DNA from 3 places in the Anaerotruncus massiliensis (ex Togo et al. 2026) genome. Region 1 is predicted to be linked to each of the others. Evidence: predicted binding sites of a transcription regulator. Region 1 holds the regulator's gene; each other region holds the start of a gene.
The links. The regulator HrcA, encoded in region 1, represses chaperone genes, less so after heat shock. The targets are predictions, from matches to a motif close to TGTTAGCACTCNNNNNNNNNGAGTGCTAACA.
Positions count from the first base shown of each region.

Region 2: a site for HrcA is predicted at 5,336-5,366, ahead of htpG (molecular chaperone HtpG). Genes of this name have one in related genera too.
Region 3: a site for HrcA is predicted at 5,349-5,379, ahead of groES (co-chaperone GroES). Genes of this name have one in related genera too.

Region 1 covers NZ_JAPJQF010000052.1:15-10,206, forward strand. Annotated here, with positions in the region: gene RCI06_RS12055 (HPr family phosphocarrier protein) at 786-1,007, opposite strand; gene hrcA (heat-inducible transcriptional repressor HrcA) at 1,291-2,319, shown strand; gene grpE (nucleotide exchange factor GrpE) at 2,348-2,881, shown strand; gene dnaK (molecular chaperone DnaK) at 2,977-4,824, shown strand; gene dnaJ (molecular chaperone DnaJ) at 4,930-6,090, shown strand; gene prmA (50S ribosomal protein L11 methyltransferase) at 6,175-7,095, shown strand; gene RCI06_RS12085 (16S rRNA (uracil(1498)-N(3))-methyltransferase) at 7,100-7,825, shown strand; gene RCI06_RS12090 (M15 family metallopeptidase) at 8,293-9,036, shown strand; gene RCI06_RS12095 (hypothetical protein) at 9,026-9,577, shown strand; gene RCI06_RS12100 (glycosyltransferase 87 family protein) at 9,688-10,192, shown strand, end outside.
Region 2 covers NZ_JAPJQF010000001.1:114,031-124,222, forward strand. Annotated here, with positions in the region: gene RCI06_RS00555 (V-type ATPase subunit) at 1-547, shown strand, start outside; gene RCI06_RS00560 (V-type ATP synthase subunit F) at 540-860, shown strand; gene RCI06_RS00565 (V-type ATP synthase subunit A) at 940-2,715, shown strand; gene RCI06_RS00570 (V-type ATP synthase subunit B) at 2,715-4,094, shown strand; gene RCI06_RS00575 (V-type ATP synthase subunit D) at 4,101-4,781, shown strand; gene RCI06_RS00580 (hypothetical protein) at 4,890-5,222, opposite strand; gene htpG (molecular chaperone HtpG) at 5,407-7,311, shown strand; gene RCI06_RS00590 (MATE family efflux transporter) at 7,445-8,785, shown strand; gene RCI06_RS00595 (L-lactate dehydrogenase) at 8,828-9,772, shown strand; gene feoB (ferrous iron transport protein B) at 9,808-10,192, opposite strand, start outside.
Region 3 covers NZ_JAPJQF010000007.1:27,784-37,975, forward strand. Annotated here, with positions in the region: gene RCI06_RS04055 (YjjG family noncanonical pyrimidine nucleotidase) at 1-540, shown strand, start outside; gene pheA (prephenate dehydratase) at 602-1,717, opposite strand; gene aroF (3-deoxy-7-phosphoheptulonate synthase) at 1,930-2,943, opposite strand; gene RCI06_RS04070 (hypothetical protein) at 3,021-3,341, shown strand; gene groL (chaperonin GroEL) at 3,338-4,966, opposite strand; gene groES (co-chaperone GroES) at 5,013-5,297, opposite strand; gene RCI06_RS04085 (D-2-hydroxyacid dehydrogenase) at 5,529-6,467, shown strand; gene RCI06_RS04090 (folate family ECF transporter S component) at 6,792-7,370, opposite strand; THF riboswitch at 7,439-7,536, opposite strand; gene RCI06_RS04095 (phosphoenolpyruvate-utilizing N-terminal domain-containing protein) at 7,603-8,361, opposite strand; gene RCI06_RS04100 (hypothetical protein) at 8,549-10,192, opposite strand, start outside.

The sequences.
Region 1 (10,192 bases):
ACCAGCTGAAGGCTCAATTCAGGTTGCGGGCGCTCCCAACGGCCGTAGCCGGATAGCTCGGGAAAACCCACTCGGCGGAAAACAACGCCCGTACCGGGCGTTCGCGCGCTCTGCGCGCGTGCGCGGCGAAGCCGCGCAGTTTTCCGCCTCCCCGTGGGCGCTGCGCGCCACGCAAAAGCGGCCGTGCCTCCCCGGAAGCTCTTCCGGTACGGTTCCGGAGACTCGCCGGCAGAGGCATTGCGCCCGCGGCGCGGCGGCGGGCGGGATGCTGTACACCCGTCCGCTCATCCGTGAACCTGGCGCCGCCGACTTTGGCCGAAGGCCAACCGGAGGCGGCGCTGGGGTCGCAGGGATTTGGCCGCAGGCCATCCTGATAGAGAATCCGGCCCGCAGGGCCGGGTCCGCGAAGCGGACTCAAGCCGGGGCCGCGGGGCGGAGCGCCCGCGAGCGGCCGTCGCGCGTAGCGCGCTCCGGGCGCAGCCCGGGCAGGCCGCCCAAGCCCCCTGCGGTTTCTTTCCCCTATTTCTTGGGCGGCCAAGAAATAGGGCCGCCCGCCGGGGCGGGACCCGGTAGCTCCGCCGCTCGCCGAGCGACCACCGACAAACTGCGCCGCTCGATGAGCGGTAAACCTAAGGGGTCGCTGTCGGTCGACTACCGACAAGCTCCGCCACTCGGCGGCAAACAAATAGCGGCCGCCAAAGGCGGCCGCTTTATTGCGGGATGCATTGATCGGGCGGGGGTACGCGGGGAGGGCCGCCGGCCCTCGTCCGTGAGGCGGGGATACCTTAGACCGCCCACTTTTCGATCTGCTTGATGAAGTGGCTGTCCTCGGTGACGACCTTGACGGGCTTGTTGTAGTCGAGCGCCATCAGGCCGAGGATCGATTTCGCGTCCGCGATCTTGCCGTCGGTGGTGTGCACGCCGATGTCCTCGGACGACTGCATGGCAAGATACATGAACTGGCGGAGGTCCTCCGCGGAGTGAAGCATAACGTCTTTGATGATCATGATAAAACCTCCTTATGTTGTCGGTTGTGAAATGGTTGATTCTCTCTCTGTCCCTATTAAACTACAAAATGGAAGCAATGTCAATATGTACAATGAATTTTTTAAAGTTTGTACATAATTTACATAATTAGCATTCTCATATATAGAGTGCTAGAAATTCTGTAAACATTTCGTGAATTCCCTTGACTTTGCAGAAAAGTGTGGTACATTATAGTTGTTGGCACTCGTAAATAATGAGTGCTAAAGAGCCCTTCGCCGGGAACGGGAATGTGAGGTGGGAACGGTGAAGCTCGACATTCGAAAACTGAAGGTCCTGACGGCCATCGTCGAAACCTATATCGAGACGGGGGAGCCCGTCGGATCCAAGACGGTCGCCCGGAAGCTTGACTTCCAGGTGTCCTCCGCCACCATCCGCAACGATATGGCGGCGCTCTTCGACATGGGGCTGCTCGAACAGCCCCACACCTCGGCGGGGCGGGTGCCCTCCCATCTGGGCTACCGCATCTACGTCGACCAGCTCATGCACTGCCAGCCCCTCTCGGAGGAGGAGCAGCGCGAGATCGACGCGCTTTTCAACGTGCGCGACCCCGATCCCGACAGGCTCCTGGAGGACGCGGCCGAGGCCCTCGCCGACTACACCAAGTGCGCGACCGTCTCGACCACCATCACCCCCAAGACGGTGCAGGTCAAGCGGGTCGAGATCGTCCCTGCGGGCGCGCGGACCGTCGTCGTGCTGGTCATCGCGACCAACGGTGTCATCAAAAACAAGGTCTGCCGCGTCGACTTCGGGCTGACCACCGAGATCGTCGAATTCCTCAACCAGTTCTGTAACGGCCGCCTGGTCGGCAAATCGGTTTCGGACATCTCCCAGTGGTACATCAACTCGATCGCCGTGACCCTCGGCGACTACTCCACCCTCTTCGTCCCGGTGCTCGCCACCGTGTACGAGCTCTGCCGCGAGATCAACGAGGGGCAGTTTTACACCTCCGGCAGCGTCAACCTGCTGGGCTACAAGGAGTTCTCCGACATCGCCCGCGACCTGCTGCTGACGATGAACAACCGTGAACAGCTCCTCGGGGTGCTCGCCTCCAAAAGCGACGCGGTCTTTATCACGATCGGCAAGGAGAACCCCCAGAGCGAGCTGGCGGACACCTCGGTGGTCGTCACGCGCTACAAGATCGGCGAGCAGAATTCGGGCGCGATCGGCGTGATCGGGCCGGTGCGCATGGATTACGCGAAGATCATCCCGCACATCGAGTATTTCTCCAAAACGCTGGGAAAGCTCCTTGCGGAGACGTTTGAGCAGGAATAACAATAACAGAGATAGGTTGTGAGCAGATTTGGCAGAAGAGACGAAGGACACGGCCCCGCAGGCGGAGCCGCAGGAGCGGGAGGAGGCCTCCGCGCAGGAGGCGGAACAGACCGCTTCCGAAAAGAGCGAGGCCGAACTCCTCAGGGAGCAGGTCGATTCCCTGAACGACAAGCTGCTTCGCACGATGGCGGAATACGACAACTTCCGCAAGCGGAGCGTCCGGGAGAAGGAAGCGATCTACCCGCAGGCCACCGCCGCCGCGGTCGCGCAGTTTTTGCCGGTCGTGGACACGATCGAGCGGGCGCTCGCGGCGCCCTGCACCGACGCCGAATTCAAAAAGGGCGTCGAGATGATTCTGCAAAACTTTAAGGACGTTTTCGCCAAGCTCGGCGTCGAGGAGTTCGGCGCGGCGGGCGACGTCTTCAGCCCCGACTTCCACAACGCGGTCATGCACGTGGAGGACGAGGACGCCGAGGCGGGCGTCATCGTCGAGGTGTTCCAGAAGGGTTACAAGCTCGGGGACCGGATCATCCGGCACGCGATGGTCAAGGTCGCCAACTGACGGCGCAAATCAGGTTCAGACGATTCCGCGGGAGAGCCGCGAAACGATATCCCTTTCGTAAAAATTAAGTTTAATAGATCTGGAGGGCTTTTATCATGGGAAAAATCATCGGTATCGACTTAGGTACGACAAATAGCTGCGTGGCGGTCATGGAGGGCGGCGAACCCGTCGTCATCGCCAACGCGGAAGGCGCGCGCACGACCCCGTCGGTCGTCGCGTTCTCCAAGACGGGCGAGCGCATGGTGGGTCAGGTGGCCAAGCGCCAGGCGATCACCAACCCCGACCGCACGATCTCCTCGATCAAGCGGCATATGGGTTCCAGCTACAAGGTCACGATCGACAGCAAGAACTACACCCCGCAGGAGATTTCCGCGATGGTCCTGCAGAAGCTGCGCGACGACGCGGAAGCCTACCTCGGCGAAAAGGTCACCGAGGCGGTCATCACCGTGCCCGCCTACTTCTCCGACGCGCAGCGCCAGGCCACCAAGGACGCCGGACGCATCGCCGGCCTCGACGTCAAGCGGATCATCAACGAGCCGACGGCGGCCGCGCTGGCCTACGGCATCGATAAGGAGCAGGACCAGAAGGTCATGGTCTACGATCTCGGCGGCGGCACCTTCGACGTCTCGATCATCGAGATGGGCGACGGCGTCCAGGAGGTCCTCGCCACCAACGGCAACACCCGCCTGGGCGGCGACGACTTCGACGAGCGGATCATCAACTACCTGGCGGACGAGTTCAAGAAGGACTCCGGCATCGACCTGCGCGGCGACAAGATGGCCATGCAGCGCCTGAAAGAGGCCGCCGAGAAGGCGAAGATCGAGCTTTCCGGCATGACGCAGGCGAACATCAACCTGCCCTTCATCACCGCCGACGCGACCGGGCCGAAGCACCTCGACGTCACGCTGACCCGCGCGAAGTTCAACGAGATGACCGCCGACCTCGTCGAAAAGACGATGGAGCCGGTGCGCAAGGCGATGGCCGACTCGGGCCTCAAGGTCTCCGACCTCGACAAGGTGCTGCTCGTCGGCGGTTCCACCCGCATCCCCGCCGTGCAGGACGCGGTCAAGGCGTTCTGCGGCAAGGATCCCTTCAAGGGCATCAACCCGGACGAGTGCGTCGCGGTCGGCGCGGCCATCCAGGGCGGCGTGCTCGGCGGCGACGTGAAGGGGCTCCTGCTCCTCGACGTCACCCCGCTCTCCCTCGGCATTGAGACGCTCGGCGGGGTCTGCACCAAGATCATCGAGCGCAACACCACCATCCCGACCAAGAAGAGCCAGATCTTCTCCACCGCCGCCGACGGCCAGACCTCGGTCGAGGTCCATGTGCTCCAGGGCGAGCGCGAGATGGCCCGCGACAACAAGACGCTGGGCATGTTCCGGCTCGACGGCATCCCGGCCGCGCCGCGCGGCGTGCCGCAGATCGAGGTCACCTTCGACATCGACGCGAACGGCATCGTCCACGTCACCGCGAAGGACCTCGGCACCGGCAAGGAGCAGAACGTCACGATCACCGCGTCGACCAACATGTCCAAGGACGACATCGACAAGGCGGTCAAAGAGGCGGAGCAGTTCGCCGAGGAGGACAAGAAGCGCCGCGAGGAGATCGACGTGCGCAACGCCGCCGACCAGATGGTCTACCAGTCCGAAAAGGCGCTGACCGACCTGGGCGACAAGGTGTCCGCCGACGAGAAGAGCCGCGTCCAGCAGAAGATCGACGCCCTCAAAGAGGCGCTCAAGGGCACGAACGTCGACGACATCAAGCAGAAGCAGGAGGACTTGCAGAAGGATTTCTACGAGATGTCCTCCAAGATGTACCAGCAGGCGCAGCAGAGCGCCGGCCCCGAGGCGGGCGCGCAGCAGGATGACGGCGGCGCCTCCGCCGGCGGCGGGGACTATGTCGACGCCGACTACCGCGAGGTTGACGAGGACGACAAAAAATAATACAATGGAAAAAGTCTGCGGCAAGGCGGGGGGCGGGGCCTCTCGCCTTGCCGCGTGAAACAGCCGTTCCGGTGACATGGGAGCGGAAAGCAGAGGTGAGGGCAATTGGCTGATAAACGGGATTATTATGACGTACTGGGCGTCTCGAAGGACGCCTCCGCGGACGACCTCAAAAAGGCGTACCGCAAGCTCGCCAAACAGTACCATCCCGATATGAACCCGGGGGACAAGACCGCCGAGGCCAAATTCAAGGAGGTCAACGAGGCCTACGAGGTGCTCAGCGACTCCACCAAGCGCCAGCGGTACGACCAGTTCGGCCACGCGGGCGTCGACCCGAGCTACGGCGCGGGCGCCGGGGCGGGCGGCTTCGGAGGGGGCTTCGGCGGCTTCGACGTCGGGGACATCTTCGAGAGCTTCTTCGGCGGCGGATTTGGCGGATTCGGCGGCGGCTCCTCCCGGCCGCGCAACCCCAACGCCCCGATCCGCGGCAACGACATTAACGTGACGGTCGGCCTCTCCTTCATGGAGGCGGCCAAGGGCTGCAAGCAGCAGATCACGGTCCAGCGGCTTGAAAAATGCGAGACCTGCGGCGGCTCCGGCGCCAAAAAGGGCACCTCCCCCGAGACCTGCCCCGAGTGCGGCGGCACCGGTCAGGTGAAGGTCCAGCAGCGCACCCCCATCGGCGTCATCCAGACCACCCGCACCTGCACCAAGTGCTCGGGCAAGGGCAAGATCGTCAAGGAGCCGTGCGGCGACTGCCGCGGCATGGGCCGCGTGCGCCACACCCGCACGCTGGAGGTCTCCGTCCCCGCCGGCATCGACGACGGGCAGACCTTCGTGCTGCGCGGGCAGGGCGACGAGGGGCTCAACGGCGGGCCGTCCGGCGACGTGAACATCATGGTCACGCTGCGCCCGGACACCCTCTTCGAGCGCGACGGCTTCGACGTGTGGTGCGACATCCCGATCACCTTCACCCAGGCGGTGCTCGGGGACGAAATCGTCGTGCCCACCATCGACGGCAAGGTCAAGTACAACGTTCCCGAGGGCACCCAGTCGGGCACCGTCTTCCGCCTGCGCAACAAGGGCATCCCCTACGTGAACGGGCGCGGGCGCGGCGACCAGTACGTCAAGGTCAACATCGAGGTCCCGCGCAACCTGAACGCCAAGCAGAAGGACGCACTCAAAAAGTTCGAGGACCTGTCGAGCGACCGCAACTATGAAAAGCGGAAGAGCTTTTTTGACAAGCTCAAGGATGCGATGAAATAAGAATTGTTTACAAAACCGCCCTTTCTATGGGGGCGGTTTTGTTGTATAATTAAATATTAGCGTACTAGGACAAGGAGGAGCGGCATGCAGTACAGCGAAGTGAAACTGAAGGTGCCCGTCGAGCGCATCGAAACCGCCGAGGCGGTCGCCAACATGGTGGTGCCCTACGGCATCTATATCGAGGACTACAGCGACATCGAGGAGCTCGCCCCGCAGATCGCGCACGTCGACCTGATCGAGCAGGAGCTTCTGGAGCGCGACCGTACCCACGCGGTCATCCACCTCTACATCTCCCCCGGCGAGAGCCCGCTCGAGGCGGTCTCCTACCTGCGGGAGCGGCTGGAGGCGGAGGGGGTGCCCTTCTCGGTCGAGACGGACAAGGTAGACGAGGAGGACTGGGCCACTGCCTGGAAGAAATATTACTTCCCCACCAGGGTGGGGGAGCGGCTGGTCGTCTGCCCCTCGTGGGAGGACTACGCGCCGGCGCCCGGCGAGGTCGTGCTCACGATGGACCCCGGCATGGCGTTCGGCACCGGCACCCACGATACGACGCGGTTGTGCATGCAGCTGCTCGAAAAATACGCGGCGCCCGGCGTGAAGCTGCTTGACGTCGGCACCGGCAGCGGCATCCTCGCCGTGGCGGCGCTGCTGCTCGGCGCGGATTCGGCCGTCGGCGTGGACATCGACGAGGTGGCCGTGCGGGTCGCGAAGGAAAACGCCGCCGCCAACGGCGTCGGGGACCGGGCGGCCTTTTTGGCAGGCGACCTCGCGGACAGGGTGGACGGGCGGTTCGCGGTCGTGACCGCGAACATCGTCGCGGACATCATCCTGCGCCTCATCCCCGACCTCGGGCGGTTCCTCGAGCCGGGCGGCGTGTTCATCGCGTCGGGTATCATCGACACGCGGGAGGCGGACGTCGTGTCCGCCCTCGAGGGGGCGGGCTACCGCCTCGCCGACCGGCGCGAATCGGGCGGCTGGGTCGCGCTGGCCGCCGTGAGGGGGTAGCGGGATGCCCCGGTTTTTTACCGGCGAGGTGGATGGGCGGTCCGCTGTCATCACCGGCGAGGACGCGCGCCACATCGCGCTCTCCCTGCGTATGAAGCCCGGCGAGCCGCTCACCGTCTGCGACAGCGCCGGGCACGACTACCAGTGCGTCGTCGAGACGGTCGATCCCGGGCGGGTGGACCTGCGGGTGGAGGCGGTCGCCCCCTCCGCCGGGGAGCCGGGGGTGGAGATCACCCTCTATCAGGCGCTGCCCAAGGGGGATAAGCTCGAAATGATCGTGCAGAAGGCGGTCGAGCTCGGCGTCGGGCGGATCGTGCCCGTGCTGACCCGCCGGTGCGTCTCCCGCCCCGACGAAAAATCGATGAAAAAGAAGCTCGAACGCCTCAACCGCATCGCGCTCGAGGCCGCCAAGCAGTGCGGCCGCGGCCGGGTGCCGCCCGTCGAACCGCTTGTCGGCTTCGAGGAGGCGGTCGCGCGTATGAAGGAATCGCCGCTGGGCATCTTTTTTTATGAGAATGCCGACGAAAGCCTGAAAAGCGCGCTCTCCCGCCGGCTCGGCGGGGAGGTTTCGATTATGGTCGGAAGCGAGGGCGGCTTCGAGCCCTCCGAGGCGGCTTTCGCCGCCGGGAACGGCCTGCTCACCCTTTCGCTCGGCAGCCGCATCCTGCGCTGCGAGACCGCGCCCCTTTCCGCCATCACCGCCATCCTTTATGAGGCGGGGGATATTTGAGACGGACGCGGCAGATACTACCAGGGGAAACTTTTGAAAAAGTTTCCCCTGGACCCCTTCAAAACGTTGGGCTCAGGCGCGGCGCGGACAACCGCCGCAGGCGCCCCCCGTGAGACGTAGCCGGGGAACGGGCCTGCAACTTTTGGAAAAGTTTCCCCCTGGACCCCTTCAAAACGTTGGATTCAGGCGCGGCGCGGACAACCGCCGCAGGCGCGCCCCGTGAGACGCAGCCGGGGCACGGGCCTGCAACCTTTGAAAAAGGTTCCCCCGGACCCCTTCAAAATGTTGGGCTCAGGCGCGGCGCGGACAACCGCCACAGGCGCGCTCCGTGAGGTGTGCGAAAGACGCGGGCGGAGATATCTAGAACAATTCTTCCTGCGCCCCGTCCAAACGTTGAGTTCGGGCGGGGAACGGGTGCCCGCCGCGGGACGGCGCCGGAACATACGAACAGGCATGGGAGGCATAGAATGAAACGATTATGGAAAGCCGGGACGGCGCTTTTACTGGCGGCGCTGCTGATTTTGAGCGGCTGCACCGCGCGCGCTCCCGCGCCGGAAGAGAGCGTTTCATCCGCTCCGGAAGAGGAGGGCGCCATGCCGGAACCCACGATGCTCCCCCGCGAAGAGGCGGGCGAATTGGAGAACCTGCTGCTTGTGAACGCGGAAAACCCCGTCCCGGACGACTACACGCCCGAACTCTATCCGGTGAGCGGAGCTTACCAGATGGATGCGGATGCGGCGGGCTCGATGCTGTGGATGCTCTACGACGCGGCCGCGCAGGGGGTCGACCTGATGGTCGTCTCCGCCTACCGGGGGACCGAGCGCCAGCGGCAGAATTTCAACAACAAGGTGCAGGAGTATATCTCGCTGGGCCTGAGCGAGGAGGAGGCGGTCGAGGTGACCTCCCAGTGGATCGCCCCTCCCGGCACGAGCGAGCATGAGACGGGGCTGGCGGCCGACATCGTGACCCCCGGTTACCAGATGCTCAACCACGGCTTTGCCGAAACGCAGGCCGCCAAATGGCTCGCGGCGCACGCGCCCGAGTACGGGTTCATCCTGCGTTACCCGGAGGACAAGACGGAGATCACCGGGATCACCTACGAGCCGTGGCATTTCCGGTATGTTGGAAAGCGCGCGGCGCGGGAGATCACTGAACGCGGCGTCTCGCTGGAGGAATATCTCGGAGTGGCGGGGGAGACGTATGCTGAGTAAGGAGAAGGTCGCGCACAGGCTGTCCCGCATGCTGGACGGCGGGCGGAGCCGCGCCGCGGCCGCGGCGGTGGCTTTCGCGGCGCTGGCCGCCGTCGTGGCCGCGGGGATGCTGCTCGCCTCCCGCGCGGCGGATATGCGCGGGGAGCTCATGCGCAGCAGCCTCGTCGCGGCGATCGCAACGCCCGGCGAGGAGGGGCGGCTTTCGCAGATTCTGAGCGATCCGGTGAAATCCGAGCTGCTCATGAAGTATATCAATTCGATGGCGGGGGTCGTGACCAACATGGAGGTCTCCCCGCGCCGGCACCTCTCCCAGTTTTCCGCGCTGCTAGACGCGGCGGAGGACGCGGGCGCGACGATTTTGGATTTCGACTGCGACGCGGGCGGACGGGTGCTGACCATCTCCTGCACGGCCCCGGACGGGAAATCCGCCGGGACGTTCGCACAGCTGTTGCGGGAAAACGGATATTTTTCGCGGGTGGAACGCAAGGAACTGTCCGCAGGGGATGAGCAAAACTTCCTAATTGACGGCTATTTTTCGTAGAAAATTTATACAAAACGACGGAAATGTGGAAAGTTTACAAAATTTTCACACCTTCAACAGACAGTTTTGGCGCGATATGATAAAATTTTGATTGCAATGGAAGTAAACTGATGGATGAAAAAAGACTGGGCGCTTCCTTTTGTCCCTCACCCGGGCAGATTCGCTGGTTTTTGACCGTGCTGGTGGCGTTCGCCGCGCTGGTGCGGCTGATGGTCGCCTATATCACCGTGCACTATTTCGACCTGAGCTTCTATGTGGACTGGTCGACCGGAGTGGCAAACGACTTCTTCGGCGCTTATAACAATATAGGGAACCTTGACTATCCGCCCCTTTTTCTCTTCCCCCTCTTCCTGACGGGGAAGCTGCTCGGGATCGGCGCGGTGCGCGCCTTCGACCCCTATATGATGCTCGCCCTCAAGGGGTGGCAGGTGCTGTTCGACCTCGCGTGCATCCCGCTCCTCTACCGCGTGCTGCGGCGGGAGGGGCAGCTCGTGGGGCTGGCCGGCGCCGCGATCTGGGCAGTCAATCCCGCCGGGATCCTCAACTCCTCCTACTGGGGGCAGACGGACAGCATCATGATCTTTTTGGTGGTGCTCGCCTTCCTGCTGCTCGAGG
Region 2 (10,192 bases), on a different contig from region 1:
GGAGGCGTATACCGCCCTCTCCCAGACCCGGGACGGCCAGCTCTGCGACATCGTCATCGACCGCGCCGCGCTCGAAGCGATCGAGCGCGCCGGGCGGGAGAGCGACAGTGAGCTGATCGCCAAATATGCCGAGCTCACCGTCGCGGCGGCGGACATCAAGACCGCCGTGCGCTGCCAGAAGACGGGCAAGTCCCTCGAATTCATCCGCCGCGCGCTGGCGCCCTGCCGGTCGCTCGACGTCTACCAGCTCGCGCGCGCGGCCGCCGACAGCCTCGAGGCGGTCAGCGACTACCTCTCCACGACCGACTACGCGGCCGCCGTCTCGGCGCTCGAGCAGTCGCCCTCCGCGTTCGAGCGGTGGTGCGACAACGTGATCATCGAGTCGATCCGCCCGCAGCAGTTCCAGGCGTTCGGCATCGGACCGCTCGCCGCCTATATCCTCGGGCGGGAAAACGAGATCAAGTGCGTGCGGATCATCCTCTCCGGCAAGCTCAACGATTTGCCGGAGGCGTCGATCCGGGAAAGGATCAGGGAGATGTATGTATAGGACAGCAGTCATGGGGGACCGGGACAGCATCTACGGTTTCGCGGCGCTCGGCCTGGACACCTTCCCGGTCACCGACCCGGTCGAGGCCGCAAAGCAGCTGCGCAGGCTCGCGGAGGGCGATTACGCGGTGGTCTACGTCACCGAGGCGCTCGCAGCCCAGCTCGAAACGGAGATCGACCGCTACCGCGCCCAGCGCCTCCCCGCCATCATCCCCATCCCCGGCGTCTCGGGGAACACCGGCATGGGCATCCGGAACGTGAAAAAATCGGTGGAGCAGGCAGTTGGCTCCGACATCATCTTCGGCGGCAACTGACCGCCGGCAAAATAGGGCTTTCGCGGACCCCGCCGCTGCGGGGCCTCCGAAACCGGAATAGAGCAGGTGAAAGCAAGCTATGAGCAAAGGTACGATCAAAAAGGTGGCCGGCCCGCTGGTCATCGCCGAGGGGATGCGCGACGCCAACATGTTCGACGTGGTGCGCGTTTCCGGGCAGCGCCTCATCGGCGAGATCATCGAGATCCACGGCGACGAGGCGTCGATCCAGGTCTATGAGGAGACCTCCGGCCTCGGCCCCGGCGAGCCGGTGGAATCGACCGGCGTGCCGATGAGCGTCGAGCTCGGCCCCGGCCTCATCTCGAATATCTACGACGGCATCCAGCGCCCGCTGGAGGAGATCCGCGCGAAGATCGGCAACTCGCTCGCGCGCGGCGTCGAAGTCCCCTCCCTCGACCGGGAGAAGAAATGGCACTTCACCCCCGTCGTCCGCCAGGGCGACGCGATCGTCGCGGGCGACGTGATCGGCACCGTGCAGGAGACGGAGATCGTCCTGCACAGGATCATGGTCCCCGTGGGGGTCGTCGGCACGATCAAATCGATAGAAGAGGGCGACTACAACATCACCGAGACGGTCGCCGTCATCGAGACGGCCAACGGGACCGAGCAGCCCCTGACGCTGATGCAGCGCTGGCCGGTCCGCCGCGGCCGCCCCTATAAGGAAAAACTCTCCCCCGACATGCCGCTGGTCACCGGCCAGCGCGTCATCGATGCCCTCTTCCCCATCGCCAAGGGCGGCGTGGCCGCCGTCCCCGGTCCGTTCGGCTCGGGCAAGACGGTCATCCAGCACCAGCTGGCGAAATGGGCAGAGGCGGACATCGTCGTCTACATCGGCTGCGGCGAGCGCGGCAACGAGATGACCGACGTGCTCAACGAGTTCCCCGAGCTGAAGGACCCGAAAACGGGCCGCAGCCTGATGGAGCGCACCGTGCTGATCGCGAACACGTCGGATATGCCCGTCGCGGCGCGCGAGGCGTCAATCTACACCGGCATCACGATCGCCGAATATTTCCGCGACATGGGCTACTCGGTCGCGCTGATGGCCGACTCGACCTCCCGCTGGGCGGAAGCCCTGCGCGAGATGTCCGGCCGACTCGAGGAGATGCCCGGCGAGGAGGGCTACCCCGCCTACCTCGGCAGCCGCCTCGCGCAGTTCTATGAGCGCGCCGGCCGCGTCATCACGCTCGGTTCCGAGGGCCGCGAGGGCTCCCTTTCGGCAATCGGCGCCGTTTCCCCTCCGGGCGGCGACATCTCCGAGCCGGTCTCGCAGGCGACGCTGCGCATCGTCAAGGTCTTCTGGAGCCTCGACGCCCAGTTGGCCTACCAGCGCCACTTCCCCGCCATCAACTGGCTGACAAGCTATTCCCTTTACACTGATACCACCGAGAAATGGTTCAACGAGAACGTCGCGGCCGAGTGGTCCTCCCTGCGCCAGCGGATGATGCTGCTGTTGCAGGAGGAATCGGAGCTGCAGGAGATCGTCCAGCTCGTCGGCATGGACGCGCTGTCCGCGCCCGACCGCATCAAGCTGGAGGCCGCGCGGTCGATCCGTGAGGACTTCCTGCACCAGAACTCCTTCCACGACGTCGACACCTACACCCCGCTGCCCAAGCAATTCACGATGATGAAGCTCGTGCTCGACTATTACGACGCGGCGGTCGAGGGCCTCTCCAAGGGCATCCCGGTCGATTCCCTCGTCAACCTGCCGGTGCGCGAGCAGATCGGCCGCTTCAAGTACATCCTGCCCGACCAGATCGGACCGGAGTACGAGTCGATCCAGCGGGAGCTCGCCAGTGAGATCGCCGAGCTCGCGGCCAAACAGAAGGAGGAGTTCTAATGCCGAAGGAATATCGTACCATACAGGAGGTCGCAGGCCCCCTGATGCTGGTCCGCGGCGTGGAGGGCGTCACCTTCAACGAGCTGGGCGAGATCGAGCTTGCCAGCGGCGAAAAGCGCCGCTGCAAGGTGCTGGAGATCAACGGCAGCGACGCGCTGGTCCAGCTCTTCGAGTCCTCGACCGGCATCAACCTCTCCAACTCCCGCGTCCGCTTCCTCGGGCGCAGCATGGAGCTGGGCGTCTCGGAGGATATGCTCTCCCGCGTCTTCGACGGCCTCGGCCGTCCGATCGACGGCGGTCCGGAGATCCTGCCCGAGAAGCGCATGGACATCAACGGCCTGCCGATGAACCCGGCGGCCCGCAGCTACCCGCAGGAGTTTATCCAGACGGGCATCTCCGCGATCGACGGGCTCAACACCCTCGTCCGCGGCCAGAAGCTGCCCATCTTCTCGGCGTCCGGCCTGCCCCACGCCCAACTGGCCGCCCAGATCGCGCGCCAGGCGAAGGTGCGCGGCACCGACGAGCAGTTCGCGGTCGTCTTCGCCGCGATGGGCATCACCTTCGAGGAGTCCAACTTCTTCATCGAGTCCTTCCGCGAGACGGGCGCGCTCGACCGCGCCGTGCTCTTCATCAACCTCGCGAACGACCCCGCCGTCGAGCGCATCGCGACCCCGCGCATGGCGCTGACCGCGGCCGAGTACCTCGCGTTCGAGAAGAACATGCACGTGCTGGTCATCCTCACCGACATCACCAACTACGCCGACGCACTGCGCGAGGTTTCGGCCGCCCGCAAGGAGGTCCCCGGACGCCGCGGCTATCCCGGCTACATGTACACCGACCTCGCCTCCCTCTACGAGCGCGCCGGACGCCAGAAGGGCAAGACCGGCTCGATCACGATGATCCCCATCCTGACGATGCCCGAGGACGACAAGACCCACCCGATCCCCGACCTCACCGGCTACATCACCGAGGGACAGATCATCCTGTCGCGCGAGCTCTACCGCAAGGGCGTCACCCCGCCGATCGACGTGCTGCCCTCCCTCTCCCGACTGAAGGACAAGGGCATCGGCGTCGGCAAGACCCGCGCCGACCACGCGAACACGATGAACCAGCTCTTCGCCGCTTATTCCCGCGGCAAGGACGCGAAGGAGCTGATGGTCATCCTCGGCGAGGCCGCGCTGACCGACATCGACAAGCTCTACGCCAAGTTCGCGGAGGCGTTCGAGCAGGAGTACGTCTCGCAGGGCTACGACGCCAACCGCGACATCGAGGAGACCCTCGACATCGGCTGGAAGCTGCTGCGCATCCTGCCGCGCAGCGAGCTGAAACGTATCGACGACAAGTTCCTCGATCAGTATTACGGCCAGCAGGAGGGGTGATGCACCGTGGCAAAAACACAGGTGAACCCGACCCGCATGGAGCTGACCAGACTCAAGAAAAAACTGGTCACCGCCACGCGCGGCCACAAGCTCCTCAAGGATAAGCGCGACGAGCTGATGCGTCAGTTCCTCGAGCTGGTGCGGGAAAACAAGGCCCTGCGCGAAACCGTGGAGGCGGGCATCGCCGCCGCCAACAAGAATTTCGTGCTGGCGCGCGCGGGCATGGACGACGAGGTGCTCAACGTGGCGATGATGGCCCCGATGCAGGAGGTTTACCTCGAGGCGTCGGAGCGCAACGTCATGAGCGTCGAGATTCCCGTCTTCGAGTACAAGACCCGCTCGGGCGACGAAAACAACATCTATTCCTACGGCTTCGCCTTCACCTCCTCCGACCTCGACGGCGCGATCAAGTCCCTCTCGGACATCCTGCCCGACCTGCTGCGGCTGGCCGAGGTGGAGAAGTCCTGCCAGCTGATGGCGGCCGAGATCGAGAAGACCCGCCGCCGCGTCAACGCGCTCGAACACGTCGTGATCCCCGAACTGCGGGAAAACATCAAGTACATCACGATGAAGCTCGACGAGAACGAACGCAGCACCCAGATCCGCCTGATGAAGGTCAAGGACATGATGCTCGAGGAAGCGCACCACTACAAGGAGCACACGGGCCAGGCCTATACCCAATCCTAAACCACAAAAAGGACCGCCGTAAGGCGGTCCTTTTTTATCCTCATTCGATCAGCCGGGCTCCCGGGCGGCGGACGGTCAGCGCTGCCGCGGCCAATGCCGGCCGGCGTTTCACACGGCTTCCCCGTCAAACGGGCAGGCGCAGGGAACCGGCGTTTCCCGCACCGGCATCTGCGCGATGTCGACCGGCTCCGCCGTGTCGTAGACGGGCGTCAGCTCCGCGTCAAAGCCGTGGGAGGGCAGCTGCCCGGCGGCGGGAGCGCGCAGTTCGAGAACCCGGCCGTCGCCCGTCACGCGGATCGGGCGGTCGTCGGGCAGCAGGCGCATCTCGACCGTCTCAGCCAGCGGCTCGGGCGGCCGGGCGGTCAGCGCCGGGGAAGCGGCAAGCAGTGTCAGCGCCGCCGCGATGCAGGCAAACTTCAGCAGATGATTGATCCGGCCCATGCCGGTCCCCCCTTTTTGTCCTTCTATAAGATGAGTGGCGGAAAGAGCGCGTTTTACTGCCGAAAATGTTCACAATTTAGACTTGATTTTTCCTGCGACTTATATTATAGTATAGTTAGCACTCAAATAGATTGAGTGCTAACTTTTCGTTTTTAATGAAATTCTGATAGAAAGGTCTGGTTTCATGCGCACCAAGCAGTTCAAGGCCGAGAGCAAACGGCTGCTCGAATTGATGATCAACTCGATCTACACCCACCGGGAGATCTTTTTACGCGAACTGATCTCCAACGCCTCCGACGCGATCGACAAGCTCTACTACCACTCCCTTTCGGAGAATCTCACCGGGCTTTCGAGGGACGACTTCTCGATCGAGTTGGCCCTCGACAAGGACGCCCGCACCCTTACGATCACGGACAACGGCTGCGGCATGACGAAGGACGAGCTCGAAAGCAACCTCGGCACGATCGCCAAGTCGGGCTCCCTCGCCTTCAAGCAGGAGGAGGACGGCGAGCACAAGGAGGACATTGACATCATCGGCCAGTTCGGCGTCGGGTTCTATTCGGCGTTCATGGTCGCCTCCCGCGTCACCGTCTACAGCCGTCCCTATGGCTCGGACGAGGCGTGGAAATGGGAGAGCCGCGGCGTCGAGGGCTACACGATCGAGCCCTGCGAAATGGACGGCCACGGCACAAAGATCGTGCTGACCCTCAAGGAGAACGAGGGGGAGGAGAACTACGACGAATTTCTCGACCCGCACCGCGTCTCCGCGCTTGTGAAACGGTACTCCGATTACATCCGCTACCCCATCCGCATGGACATGCCCGCCCGCCGTCTCAAGGAGGGCTGCCCCGAGGACAAGCCCGAATACGAGGACTACACCGAGCACGAGACCCTCAACAGCATGGTGCCCATCTGGAAGAAGAACAAGTCGGAGCTGAAGGATGAGGACTACAACAATTTCTATAAGGAGAAATACTTCGACTTCGAGGACCCGGCGCTCGTCATCCACAGCTCCACCGAGGGCGCGGCGACCTACAACGCCCTGCTCTTCATCCCCGCCCGCGCCCCCTTCAACTACTACTCCCGCGACTACGAGAAGGGGCTCCAGCTCTACGCCTCGGGCGTGCTCATCATGGACAGGTGCGCCGACCTGCTGCCCGACTGCTTCAGCTTTGTAAAGGGCCTCGTCGACTCGCAGGACCTCTCCCTCAACATCTCCCGTGAGATGCTCCAGCACGACCGCCAGCTCAAGGTGATCGCCGGGCGGCTCGAAAAGAAGATCCATTCCGAGCTGCTCTCGATGCTCAAAAACGACCGGGAAAAATACGAGAAATTCTGGAAGAACTTCGGCCTCCAGCTCAAGTTCGGCGTCTACAACGATTACGGCGCCAAGAAGGACCTCTTGCAGGATTTGCTGCTCTTCCATTCGTCGAGCGAAGAAAAGCTCGTCACCCTGTCGGAGTACGTCGGCCGCATGAAGGAGTCGCAGAAATACATCTACTACGCCTGCGGCGAAACGGTGGAAAAGATCGGCCTGCTGCCCCAGACCGAGCTGCTCCGCGATCAGGGCTACGAAATCCTCTACCTCACCGACGACGTCGACGAGTTCGCGCTCCGGATGCTTTTCAAGTACGAGGACAAGGAATTCAAGTCGGTCGCCGACAAGGACCTCGGTTTGGAGACCGAGGAGGAAAAGGAAGAGATCAAAAAGCAGAACGAGGAGAACAAGGACCTGCTCGGTTTTCTGCGGGACGCCCTTGACGGGAAGGTCAAGGAGGTGCGCCTCTCCAGCCGGCTCAAATCCCACCCCGTCTGCCTCTCGAGCGACGGCATGGTTTCGCTCGAGATGGAGAAGGTGCTCAGCGCGATGCCCGGCGAGCAGAAGCCCAAGGCGGAGCGGGTGCTGGAAGTCAACGCCTCCCACCCCGTCTTCGCGGCAATGCGGAAGCTCTACGCGGACGAGGGCGGCCGCGACCGGCTGAAACAGTACGCCTCCCTGCTCTATTCGCAGGCGCTGCTCATCGAGGGGATGTCGATCGACGACCCCGTCGCCTTCTCCAACGCCATCTGTGACCTCATGTCAAAATAACGAACCACGGGCTTACAGCGGACAGCATTTTTGTGCTGTCCGCTTTATTTGTGCGATGTGCTGAAAATCCATTGACTTTTTTCGTGCAGGTACTATAATGACTCCGTTATTATGATGTGAACAGGGGACGCTTATGGATCAAAATGTCAATTCGCGCGGGTACCTCTTCCAACTTACCTGGCCGATCTTCGTCGAACTGGTCCTCCAGATGCTCGTCAGCAACGTCGACCAGATGATGGTGGCCCGCACCTCCCCCACCGCCGTCGCAGCGATCGGCAACGCCAACGTCATCACCAATCTGCTCCTCATCTCCTTTTCGGTCATCTGCATGGCGGCGACCATCCTGATCACCCAGTACATCGGCGCGGGCAGCACCGAGCGGGTCGCCCAGACCTACACTGTTTCGCTCGTGGTCAACGTCACGCTCTCGCTTGTCATCTTCGTCGCCCTCACCTTTTTTTCCACGCAGATCTACGGGCTGATGGGGGTCCCGGCGGAACTGATGCCCGAGGCGGGCGCCTACCTGCGCATCATCGGCGTCGGCATGCCCCTGCAGGCCATCCACCTGACCTTCGTCGCCTTCTTCCGCGCGCACGGCCTCACCAAGCAGACGATGTTCATCTCGATCGTCATCAACCTTTTGAACATCGCCGGCAACTTTGTCCTCATCGGCGGTATGGGGCCGATCCCCATGCTCGGCGTCGCGGGCGCCGCCATCTCGAGCGACCTGTCCCGCCTGGTCGGCGTCGTCATCGTCATCTGGCTCTTTAAGCGCACGATCCGCACCCCCGTCGACTTCCGGAACCTGCGGCCCTTCCCCGTCGACCATCTGAAGCGCCTGCTCAAGATCGGCATCCCCTCGGGCGGCGAGTCAATCTCCTACAACCTGACCCAGATCGTCATCCAGACGATGTGCAACTCCCTGCCCATCTACGTCATCACGGCGCGCGCCTACTCCAACATGTTTGCGATGCTCTCCTACATCTACGGGTCCGCGATCGCGCAGGCCACCCAGATCATCGTCGGCTACCTGATGGGCGCGCGGAAAGTCGAGGAGACCGACCGCCGCGTCAACGCGACGCTGCGCGCCGCGATGCTCGTCTCCTTTGTAATCTCGCTGCTGCTCTTCCTGCTCTGCGAGCCGCTCTTCGGGCTCTTTACGAGCGACCCGCAGGTGCTCTCCATGTGCCGCACGATCATGGGCATCGAAATCCTGCTCGAGCTCGGCCGCGCGGCCAACATCGTCCTATTCCGCGCCCTTCAGACGGCGGGCGACATCCGCTTCCCCATCTGCCTCAACGTCACCACCGTCTGGACGGTCGCGGTCGGCGGCGGCTACCTGCTCGGCGTCGTCCTCGGGCTCGGGCTGCCCGGCATCTGGATCGCCATGACCTGCGACGAGTGCTTCCGCGGGCTCGTCTCCTTCCTGCGCTGGCGCAGCGGAAACTGGCGCTCCAAGCATCTGCTCGACTGATTGGGGCATACTAGGGAGAAATGATTCTCTCGAGGTGATCCCATGAAACAGCATATCAGCAAGGTCGCCATCATCGGGGCGGGACTCGTCGGCTCCTCCACCGCGTTCAGCCTTTTGACGCAGGGGCTCTGCGACGAAATCCTGCTCGTCGACCGCGACGCCGAACGCGCCCACGGGGAGATGATGGACCTGCGGGACGGCATCGACTACCTTGGCCGCAACATCCGGGTGACGGCCGGCGGGTACGCCGGCTGCGGCGACGCGGACATCGTCGTCATCACCGCCGGGCCGCCGCCCCGCGAGGGCCAGACCCGGCTCGACACCCTCGGCCTCTCGAAGGAGATCGTCCGCTCGATCGTCGGGCCGGTCATGGAGGCGGGCTTCTCAGGCATCTTCCTCATCGTCTCCAACCCGGTGGACCTCATCGCGCAGGACGTCTGGAAGCTCTCCGGCCTCCCCAAAAGCCAGGTGATCGGCACCGGCACCGCGCTCGACTCCGCCCGCCTCAAGGCGCTCCTCGGCGGGCTGGTCGGCGTCGACCCGCGCAGCGTCCACGCCTTCGCGCTCGGCGAGCACGGCGACAGCCAGATGGTCCCCTGGTCGCGCGTCACCGTGGGCGGCAAGACCTTTGCCGAGGTCCTGCGGGACAATCCCGACCGCTTCGAGGGGGTCGACCTCGACCGGCTCGTCCACGACACCGTCCAGGCGGGCTGGGAAATCCTCAAGCGCAAGGGTACGACCTACTACGGCATCGCCGCCACCGCCGCGGGCATCATCAAGTGCATCCTGCACGACGAAAACCGCATCATCCCCGTCTCCACCCTGCTCGAGGGGGAGTATGGGGAATACGGCGTCTTCTGCGGGGTGCCCGCGGTCATCGGGCGCGGCGGGGTCCAGGAAATCGTCCGCCTCCCCCTCACCGGCGCCGAGGAAGAAAAATTTCATGCCTCCTGCGAGGTCCTGCGCGGCTTCGTCAAGGACCTGTGAAAAAGCGTCCCGCTTGAATGCGGGACGCTTTTTTGTCATGCCAGCCCGAACAGCCGGGCCGCGCCCGCGACGAGGAAGCAGACGATCATGCCGATCACCGTCGGCACGAGGAAGGAGACCGCCGTCCACTTCCAGCTCTGCGTCTCCCTGCGGATGGTCAGGCAGGTCGTCGAGCAGGGCCAGTGCATCAGCGAAAAGAGCATTGTGCACACTGCCGTCAGCCAGGTCCAGCCGTTGTCGACGAGCAGCGTCTTGAGCTGTGCGAGATTGTCGAAATCGAGGATGCTCCCCGTCGCGAGATAGGCCATGATGATGATCGGCACGACGATCTCGTTGGCCGGGAACCCGAGGATGAACGCCATGAGGATCACACCGTCCAGCCCGAGCAGCCGCGCGAAGGGATCGAGGAAGCCCGCGCAG
Region 3 (10,192 bases), on a different contig from region 1:
AACGACGCGCTCTGGAGGCTCTACGAGCAGGGCGGCACCACGCAGGAGGCCCTGCGGGTCGGGCGGTTCGAGCGGCTCGCCGCCGCGCTCGGCGCGTCCTTCGACCCCGCCGCCTTCAACGCCGCCTACACCGCCGCGCTCGGCGAGGGGGCCTATCTGCGCGAGGGCGCGCTCGAACTCTGCCGGGCACTTTCCGGAAAGCGCCCCCTCTACATCGCCACCAACGGCCTTGTCGCGACCCAGAAGCGGCGGCTCGAAAAGTCCCCCCTGCGCCCGCTCATCTCGGACATGTTCATCTCGGAGGAGATCGGCTTCCAAAAGCCGCGCAAGGAATATTTCGACGCGGTGCTCGCGGCAGCCGGGAACCCCGACCCCTCCCGCGTCATCCTGCTGGGCGACTCGCTCACTTCCGACATGGCGGGCGGCAGAAACGCCGGCGTCGCCACCTGCTGGCTCGCGCCGGAGGACGCCGTCGACACGGTCGGCTGCGACTACCGCGTCTCCGCCCTCCCCGATTTCATCCCCATCGCGCTGGCGTAGCGCGCTGCAAAACGCAAAAAAACAGGCGGACGCGACTGCGTCCGCCTGTTTTTCATTCTGTTCAGTCCCGGTCGCTCCGGTAGGCGCCGAGCAGCCGGAAGTCCTTGGCCCCGGCGGAGATCTCCGCGAGCACGCCGCGCACGTCGTCGCTGTCGACGTCCCCCTCGAAATCGAGGTAGAAGCGGTAGCTCCACAGCTCCTCGGGGATGGGGCGGGACTCGATCTTCACAAGGTTGATCCGCCGGTCGGCAAAGTGCCGGAGGGTGTTGTAGAGGGTGCCCGATTCGTTGTCGAGCGAGAAGGCGAGGCTCACCTTGTCCGCCCCGGCGGGCGCGAGCGCGCGCCCGATGACGATGAAGCGGGTCGCGTTGTGGCGGCTGTTCTCGATCGCCGGGGCGATGATTTCAAGCCCGTAGAGGGCGGCCGCGCGTTCGCTCGCGATCGCCGCCTTGGCAGGGTCGCCCCCGTCGGCCACCAGGCGGGCACTTTCAGCGGTGCTGTGAAACACGGCCTGTTCCCAGCCGGGGTGCTCCGCAAGAAAGCGGCTGCTCTGCTCGAGGCCCTGCTCGTGGGAATAGACGGCGCGCACCGTGTCGAGCGTCGCGCCCGCCACGCCCACGAGGTTCTGATGGATGCGCAGGCGGCGCTCCCCGACGATGAAGAAACCGTAGCTTCCCAGCAGGTCGTATACCCGCGTGATCGCGCCGGTGGAGGAGTTCTCGATCGGCAGCACGCCGTAGTCGATCTCCCCGTCCCGCAGCGCGGTGAAGACGTCCTCGAACTCGGCGCAGGCGGTCCGCTCCCGGTCCTCGCCGAAGTAGTCGGCGAGCGCCTGCTCGGAGAAGGAGCCCGGCGCGCCGTAGTACCCTACCTTCCCGGTCAGCGGGGCCGCCTCACGCGGCAGCGCGCCGCCGATGTCCCGCCGCTGGGCCGCCCGGCTGATCGCCATCACCGCGTTCATAAACCGTTCCGCCTCGGCCGCATAGCCCGGGTCCCGCAGCCGCGCGACCGCCTTATCGAGCACCACGCGCTCCCGGTCCCGCTGCAGGACCTGCATGTTCCGCACCTTTTTAAACCGCGCGACCTCGCGCACCACGTCCATCCGCCGCTCAAAGAGCGGGATCAGCTGGGAATCGATCTCGTCGATCTCCCTCCGGTAGCCTGCCAAATCCTCCATAAGTACCTCCCTGCGGCTTTCTTGAAAGAAAGCCTGCCAAAGAACTTTTGATTAGATATGCCGCGGCGAACCGCCTGACGCTCGCGGCGTGCGAATGGGGCCTTGCCGCACGGGCGGCGGGTTGGGCTGGGGCGGCGGCCCGCCTGAACCCAAGTTTTCGCCGGGCCTTTTTCAAAAGGCCGCTTTTTACAACCGTCCGTTCCCCCGCATCCCTACAGCTCCCTGCCGACGGCGTGGGCGATGGCGCGCAGCTCCTTGACGAGCTCTCCGTAGACGCTCGGACGGATCGACTGCTGGCCGTCGCAGAGGGCGTTGGCGGGGTCGTTGTGCACCTCGATGATCAGCCCGTCGGTGCCGACGGCGACGGCCGCCTTAGCGAGCGGATCGACCATCCACCACTTGCCGCTCGCGTGGCTGGGGTCGACGACGACGGGCAGGTGGCTGAGCTTTTTGACCGCCGGGATCGCCGAGAGGTCGAGGGTGTTGCGGGTGTAGGTCTCGAAGGTGCGGATGCCCCGCTCGCAGAGGATGATGTTTTCGTTGCCGCCCGCCATGATGTATTCGGCGCTCATCAGCCATTCCTCGATCGTGGCGGAAAGGCCGCGCTTGAGGAGGATGGGCTTGTGGGTGTGTCCGAGCTCCTTGAGCAGCTCAAAATTCTGCATGTTGCGCGCGCCCACCTGGATGACGTCCACCTCCTCCGCGAAGAGCTCGATGTCGTAGGGGGACATGATCTCGGTCACGATCGGAAGTCCCGTCTTGGCGCGGGCCTCCTTGAGCAGCCTCAGGCCGTCGTACTTGAGCCCCTGGAACGCATAGGGGGAGGTGCGGGGCTTGAACGCGCCGCCGCGCAGGAAATCCGCGCCCATCTCCTTAACCTGCTCCGCGATGCCGCAGATCTGCTCCTCGCTCTCGACCGAGCAGGGCCCCGCCATCATCGTGATCTTTTTGCCGCCGATCTCGCGGCCTCCCGCCTTCACGACGGTCGGGTCGGGATGGAACATGCGGTTGGCCTTTTTGAACGGCTCGGCGACGTGCATGACGCGCTCGACGTTGCGGTTTGCCTCGATCCAGGTCGGGTCGATCTTGCTCGTGTCGCCCACAAGGCCGAGGATGATCAGGTCCTTGCCGATGACCGGGTTGACCTCCACGCCCCGGCTGGTGAGCGCGTCGGTGAGCTTGTCGATCTCCTGCTGCGGGGTTCGGGGTCTCATAATGACGATCATTGCGGTTGCCTCCAATAAATTTGATTTTACGCAAGGGTCCGTCATCCGCGCATACAAAAAGAGGACCCATTGCGTCAATGAGTCCTCTGGATATATTCCCTGCGATCAGCCGCGCGGAACTATCTGCTCATCAAACACAATCTTTTTCCATAGCCAAAAAAGCCGGTGCTAAAGTAAAAGCCCCAGCTAAAAAAGCCGAAAAATCGATTCTGTTTGAGGGTGAGCTTGTTCATGGCTTCCTCCGCGTGTCTGGTTTGGTTGTTTTCATTATAATCGAATTGCACAATCTGTCAAGGCATTTTTTGAAATTTTTCACAGCGGCCCGTCCCACAGGCACACAAAAAAGGCCCCGGCGCGGTGCGCCGGGGCCTTTGGGGTGCGGGGTTTCGCGGGATTAATACATGCCGCCCATGCCGCCCGCGGGAGCCGCGGGGACCGGGTTCTCTTCCTTCTCGTCCGAGACGAGGCTCTCGGTGGTGAGGACCATCGCCGCCACGGAAGCGGCGTTCTGGATCGCGCTGCGGGTGACCTTGGTCGGGTCGACGATGCCCAGCTCGATCATGTCGCCGTAGGTCTCCTTGGCGAAGTCGAAGCCGTAGCCGACCTTGCGGGTGCGGCGGAGCTTGTCGATGATGACCGAGCCCTCCATGCCGGCGTTCTCGGCGATCTGGCGGATGGGCTCCTCCAGCGCGCGGCGGACGATGCGGGCGCCGGTCTTCTCGTCGCCGTCGAGGCCCGGGATGAGCTTTTCGACCGCCGGGATGGTGTTAAGCAGCGCCACGCCGCCGCCGGCGACGATGCCTTCCTCAACAGCCGCCTTGGTCGCGGACAGGGCGTCCTCGATGCGCAGCTTCTTTTCCTTCATCTCGATCTCGGTGGCAGCGCCGACGCGGATGACCGCGACGCCGCCGGAGAGCTTCGCCAGGCGCTCCTGGAGCTTCTCCTTGTCGTAATCGCTGGTGGTCGTCTCGATCTGGGCGCGGATCTGCGCGATGCGGTCCTTGATGGCCTTCTTGTCGCCCATACCGTCGACGATGATCGTGTTCTCCTTCTGGATCTTGACCTGGCGCGCGCGGCCGAGCTGGTTCAGCTGGGTCTCCTTCAGCTCGAGGCCGACCTCTTCGCTGATGACCTGGCCGCCGGTCAGGATGGCGATATCCTGGAGCATCTCCTTGCGGCGGTCGCCAAAGCCGGGGGCCTTGACCGCGACGCAGGTGAAGGTGCCGCGCAGGCGGTTGACGATGAGGGTGGAGAGCGCCTCGCCCTCGACGTCCTCAGCGATGATGAGCAGCTTCTTGCCGCCCTGGACCACCTGCTCGAGCAGAGGCAGGATCTCCTGGATGGAGGAGATTTTCTTGTCGGTGATGAGGATGTAGGCGTCGTCGAGGACGGCTTCCATCTTCTCGGTGTCGGTGACCATGTAGGGGGTGATATATCCGCGGTCGAACTGCATGCCCTCGACCACGTCGGTGTAGGTCTCGGCGGTCTTGGACTCCTCGATCGTGATGACGCCGTCGGCGGAAACCTTTTCCATCGCTTCGGAGATCAGCTCGCCGATGAACTCGTCGCCGGACGAGACGGACGCGACGCGCGCGATGTCCTTGCTGCCCTTGACCTTCTTGGAATTCTCCTTGAGCGACTCGACCGCCGCGTCGACCGCCTTGGCGATGCCCTTCTTGACCGCCATCGGGTTCGCGCCCGAGGTGACGTTCTTCATGCCCTCACGCACCAGCGCCTGCGCCAGCAGGGTCGCGGTGGTGGTGCCGTCGCCGGCCGCGTCGTTGGTCTTGGTCGCGACCTCCTTGACCAGCTGCGCGCCCATGTTCTCATACGCGTCGGGCAGCTCGATCTCCTTGGCGATCGTCACGCCGTCGTTGGTGATGAGCGGGGCGCCGAACTTCTTGTCGAGCACGACGTTGCGGCCCTTGGGTCCCAGGGTGATCTTAACGGTGTCGGAAAGCTTGTCAATACCGGCCTGGAGCGCCTTGCGGGCATCCTCGCCATAGCAGATAACCTTAGCCATATTTATCAGTCTCCTATATCAAAATTTATTGTTCACGGGGCTGTGATCATTCCACGATCGCGAGGATGTCGTTCTGGCGCACGATGGTGTATTCCTCGCCGTCCACCTTGACCTGCGTGCCGGAATACTTGCTCATCAGGACCTTGTCGCCGACCTTGACGGTCATCTTGACTTCCTTGCCGTCAACCAGGCCGCCCGGGCCGACCGCCAGAACTTCGGCGATTTCCGGTTTTTCCTTCGCGGAGCCCGCCAAAATGATGCCGCTCTTGGTGGTCTCTTCCGCTTCCGCCATCTTTGTGACAACTCTGTCTGCCAATGGTTTGATCGTCATGATGAATTCCTCCAGTTATTATAATAGTTTTTTGACAAATTTAAGGAGATTTGTTAGCACTCTTTCTCTCTGAGTGCTAAGACTATTCTAATACATTTTTTCTAAAAATCAAGCCCTTTTCCAAAAAATTTTCAATGTTAACATTTTGGTAACAATCGCCCGTCCGCGCCCCCAGTTTCTTGTAATGCGCGCCCGCTTCTGTTACAATGTCCCTGCAAGGGAGGTCAGGGCATGAAAGTAGTGGTTCTCGACGGATTTCTCGCGGGGTACGGCACGGGCGGCCTGCCGCTCGACCCCGCGCGCTTTACGGTGGAATGGTATGACGACACCCCGCCCGGGCAGATCGCTGCGCGCATCGGAGACGCCGAAGCGGTCTTCACCAACCGCGCGCCCCTCACCGCGGAGACCTTCGCCGCCTGTCCGCGCCTGCGGTTCGCGGGCACCTTCGGCACCGGCTACAACATGATCGACCTCGAGGCGGCGCGCCGCGCGGGCGTGACGGTCCGCAACGTGCCCTCCTACAGCACGATGGCGGTCGCGCAGAGCACCATCTCGCTGCTCCTCTCGATCGCCTGCGCCACCCCGGAGCACGCCCGCTACGTCCGCGAGGGCCGCTGGGTCTCCCCCACCGACCCGCAGGTCGCCGGGCAGCGGATGTTCGAGCTCGCGGGCAGGACGCTCGGCGTCATCGGCTACGGCGAGATCGGCCGCGCGGTGGCGAAGACCGCCGCCGCGCTCGGTATGGAGGTGCTCGCCTGCCGCCGCCGTCCCGCGTCCGGAGACGGCGCGGCCCGGATGGTCCCGCTCGGCGAACTGCTCGCGAAATCGGACGTGGTGAGCATCCACTGCCCGCTGACCGACGAGACCCGCGGCATGGTGGACGCGGAGATGATCTCCCGCATGAAGCCGGGCGCGGTGCTGCTCAACACGGCGCGCGGCGCGATCCTCAACGAGCGGGACGTGGCCGACGCGCTCGACTCCGGCAGGCTCTACATGGCCGGGCTCGACGTGCTCTCCGAGGAGCCGCCCGCGCCCGGCCACCCGCTCGCCTTCCATCCGCGCGTCATCTGCACCCCGCATGTGAGCTGGATGCCCGTCGAGACGCGCGAACGCCTGCTGCGCCTCGCCGCCGAGAACCTCACGCGCTTCGCCGCCCAGGGAGGGCTTTGAAAATCCCCCTCTGAACCCCGCCAGGGAGGGCTTTGGAAATCCCCCCTGAACCCCGCCAGGGGGACTTTGAAAAGTCCCCCTGGACCCCGAAACTTTTGATGCGGGCAGGGCGCCGTTCCCTATCGCGCCACGCCGCCCGCGAGGTTCTTTCCCAAATAAAAATTTTCGTCCGCCTTTTTTAAAAGGCGGCGGGTGAGAAAACGCCCGGCACTCTGAAAGAGTGCCGGGCGTTTTCGAGGGCGGAGCCCTTTACCCGGGCCCGCAGGCCCTGCTTCAGGAGCATTTTCTTTGCTTCTTTCTTTTGCGATAGAAAAGAAAGAAGGTTCACACAAGGGCGCGCGCGCGAATGGTCGCGGTGGCCTTGAGCAGCGCGTAGAGCATCGCCACTTCGACCGGGAAGAGGAAGAGGTTCTTGATCACGCGCATGCCGACGAGCGCGACAAACGCCTGCCCGTACATCATCGACAGCCACAGCGGGTTGAGCAGGAAGGTGACCACCACCATGACGCTCAGATGCGCGGCTGCCGTGCGCCCGAGCGTGACCGGCTTGCGGTAGAGGATCAGCCCGTAGAGGAAGCCGCGCATGAATTCACTGATCGTGAACCCGGGGAAGAAGGCGCTTCCGTCGTTGCGGGTGAAGTACTTGAGGATGTCGATGGCCGCGCCCGCCAGCCCGGTGAGCACCGGGCCGAAGAGCATGCCGGCGGCCGCGATCGGCAGGAAGGTGAAGCTCACGCGGATCAGCGCGCTTATGAAGATCGTGAACTGGTTGAGCAGCACCGACAGCGCCATGAGCATCGAGGTGCCCGTCAGCGAACGGACGCTGCGGGTCTCCCGGGCCGACTCGGCGGTCAGGCGGGGAATCCCGCGCAGCTCCGCCGCAAGGGAAGAAAACCGATTCATCAAAAAAATAACCTCCTTTCATGTAACAGTCTCTTGCTACATGAAAAGAGGGCTCGCTCTTTGGATGCAGCAGCGGGATGCGGGACCGGCACCGCAAGGATTCCTTTTCGTCCGCCCGACAACTCCCCGTTCGGGCGGCACTTAACGCGCCGGTTCCTACTCTGCTATGAGTATGCTCCTATCATATCATATCCGCGAAAAAATGCAAGAGGGAACTTGCTTCCCTGCACCGTCAGCCCGACTGTCCGCGCGGGCCCTGGCAGCCCTCCCGCACCGCCATGAGGGTGCGCTCGTCCGGGTCAGCGAACACCTCGCCGGTAAAGCCGTTCACCACGACGACCCCGCCCTCCCGCAGGGTGAAGAGCCTCTCTCCCACCCGCGTCACGGCGGGCACCCCCATCGTGCGCGCGAGGATGCAGGCGTGGGACATCTGCGAGCCCCCGCTCGTGACGAGCGCGAGCACCCTGCCCCGCTCGATCCGCACCACCTCGCTGGGCAGCAGGTGGCGCGCCGCGAGCACCCACGGCTCCGGACCGCGCCCCGGCAGGTCCGCCTCCTTTTCGCCGCGCAACCTCCGCATGACCCCGTTGCACACGTCGGTCACGTCCGCGCTGCGTTCCCGCATGTAGGCGTCGTCCATCGCCGCCAGCATCTGCGCAAGTTCCCGTCCGGCTTCCTGCACCGCGTATTCCGCGGTCAGGCCCTGCCGGACGATCCGGTCGGTCACCCGGTCCTCGAAGTCGGGATCGGTCAGCATGATCCGATGGATTTCAAAAATGCGCGCCTCGTCGGGGCCCGCCTCCTCCTGCGCGCGCAGCTGCAGCGCGTCGAGGATGCCGAGCGTCTCCGCGCGCGCCGCCTCGAACCGCTCCAGCTCCACGCGGCTGTCGGCGGCCGGGCAGGGCCCCACCTGGCGCACCGAGTTGTCGAAGAAATGCAGCCGCCCGAACACGAGCCCGCCGCTCCCGCCGATCCCCGTGAGCCTCTCCATCGTCCATCCCTCCTCCCGTGTGAATTTTACAGTTTAAAGCGGTATTTCAATACATCGCCCGGATTTCTTCCATTATAGTGAGGCAAACCTGTTCTGTCAACAAAAACAGGGCGAAAAAAGCGGTTCCGGCCGAAACGCCCCGCCGGGAAAAGAAGGGGGCCCCGCGGTTTCGCGGGACCCCTGCTGCTTATTTTTGGGTGTAGGCGAGGTTGTCGAACACGGTGGCCTGGCTGATGATCCCATCGCCCTCGGTGTATTCGATCTTGACGCGGTCCCCCTCGCGGGTGAGCGCCAGCTCGTCGGAGACGAGCGCGGGGACCGTGAAGATCTTGTCGGGGTGCTCCGCGAGGATCATCTTGTAGACCGTATCCCCGCCGCTCACCTCCGAGGCGATGCGCTCGACCGTCCCGGTGACCACGGCCTGCTCCGAGGCGGGCGGCGCGACCCCCGCGATGCCCGAATTCTTGAGCCCCTGCTGGTAGTCGCGCAGCGCGAGCGGAATCGTCTCGCCCGTGCCGACGATCGAATAGTTGGCGACCGATACAAAGGCGTACTGCTTGATGAGGCGGCTCTGGTCCTTGAGCGCCATGAAGTAGGTCGGCTGGCCCTCGACGTTCAGGATGAGCGGGAAGGTCGCGTCGTAGCCCAGGTGCTGGACCTTGCCCTCCGCCGAGCCCTGCGCCGCCATCTCGGTCGCGCCCGGCATCTGGTAGACGATCGATTCCTTGGTGACCATGTCGACCATGATGAACCCGATCGCGCTGTCGTCCCCGCCCACGCTCGTCATGCCGGTGAAGAGGTAGCAGCGGTCGTTGTTGTAGATGATCATGTGCCCGGCCGAGGCGCGGTATTTGTCCTTGTCCGCGAAGTTGAGCCAGCCGCGCACATACTCGCCCTTGTTGTTGATCTGGCGGATGATGAAGTCCTCCGGCTGGATGCGGTCGACCCATTCGGGGATCGTGTCGATCGTATACTTTTCCATCTCGCCGGTGGTCGCGTTGACCACCCACGCGCCCGTCGCCTCGGGGAGGCTGAAGCCGCGCCGGTTGCGGTAGGTCGTATAGATCCAGTAGGGCTGGCCGTCGTCGGCGATCTCAAAGGAGGGGTCGGTGATCCCGTCGAACCACGCCCCGAAGAAGCGGGTGTGCCTCGTCAGGTCGTGCAGCAGGTAGTTGCCCGGCTGGTATTTCACCTTGAAATTTTCGACGTACTGCACGTCGTTCACATCGGTGGCGGACACGAGGATATAGCCCGGGGTGCCCGACATGTTGGTCAGCCACTTGAAGAGGCCGGAATGGTAGAGCGGCACCGCCCACACGAGCTTGCCGTCCACCCGCTGGATCGTCGCGTCGTTGCTGCCCAGGCGCACCTGGCTGCCGAGCCCCGCGCGCTCGCCGAGCTTCTTGTCGGCCAGCCGCACGGCCAGCTCCTGGTCTACGACCGGCACCTGGTTGAGGTCGACCGCCTGCATGCTCGCGGAAAACTCGACCACCTCGGAGGTGCCGAGCTGGTCGCGGAAGGCCTTCCAGTTGAAGATGAAGGAGGAGCCGACCAGCACCACGATGAAAAACACCCACGGCAGCGCAAGCAGGAGCTTGGTCCAGCGGGGGAACTTCTCGTTTGGCACATAGTTGAACGGCCGCTCGCTGCGGTCGGTGAACTGGAAGGTCAGCTCCCCGAAATGCATGAGCGCCCACGCGCCGACATAGAGGGTGATGACCACCGCCCAGAAGAAGGCGCCGTCCGAATAGAAAAAGGGGTTGAGATTGGGCGCCTCAAAAAAGATATAGAGGCAGATGCCAAGGGTAATGACAAGGTAGGTAACCAGCTT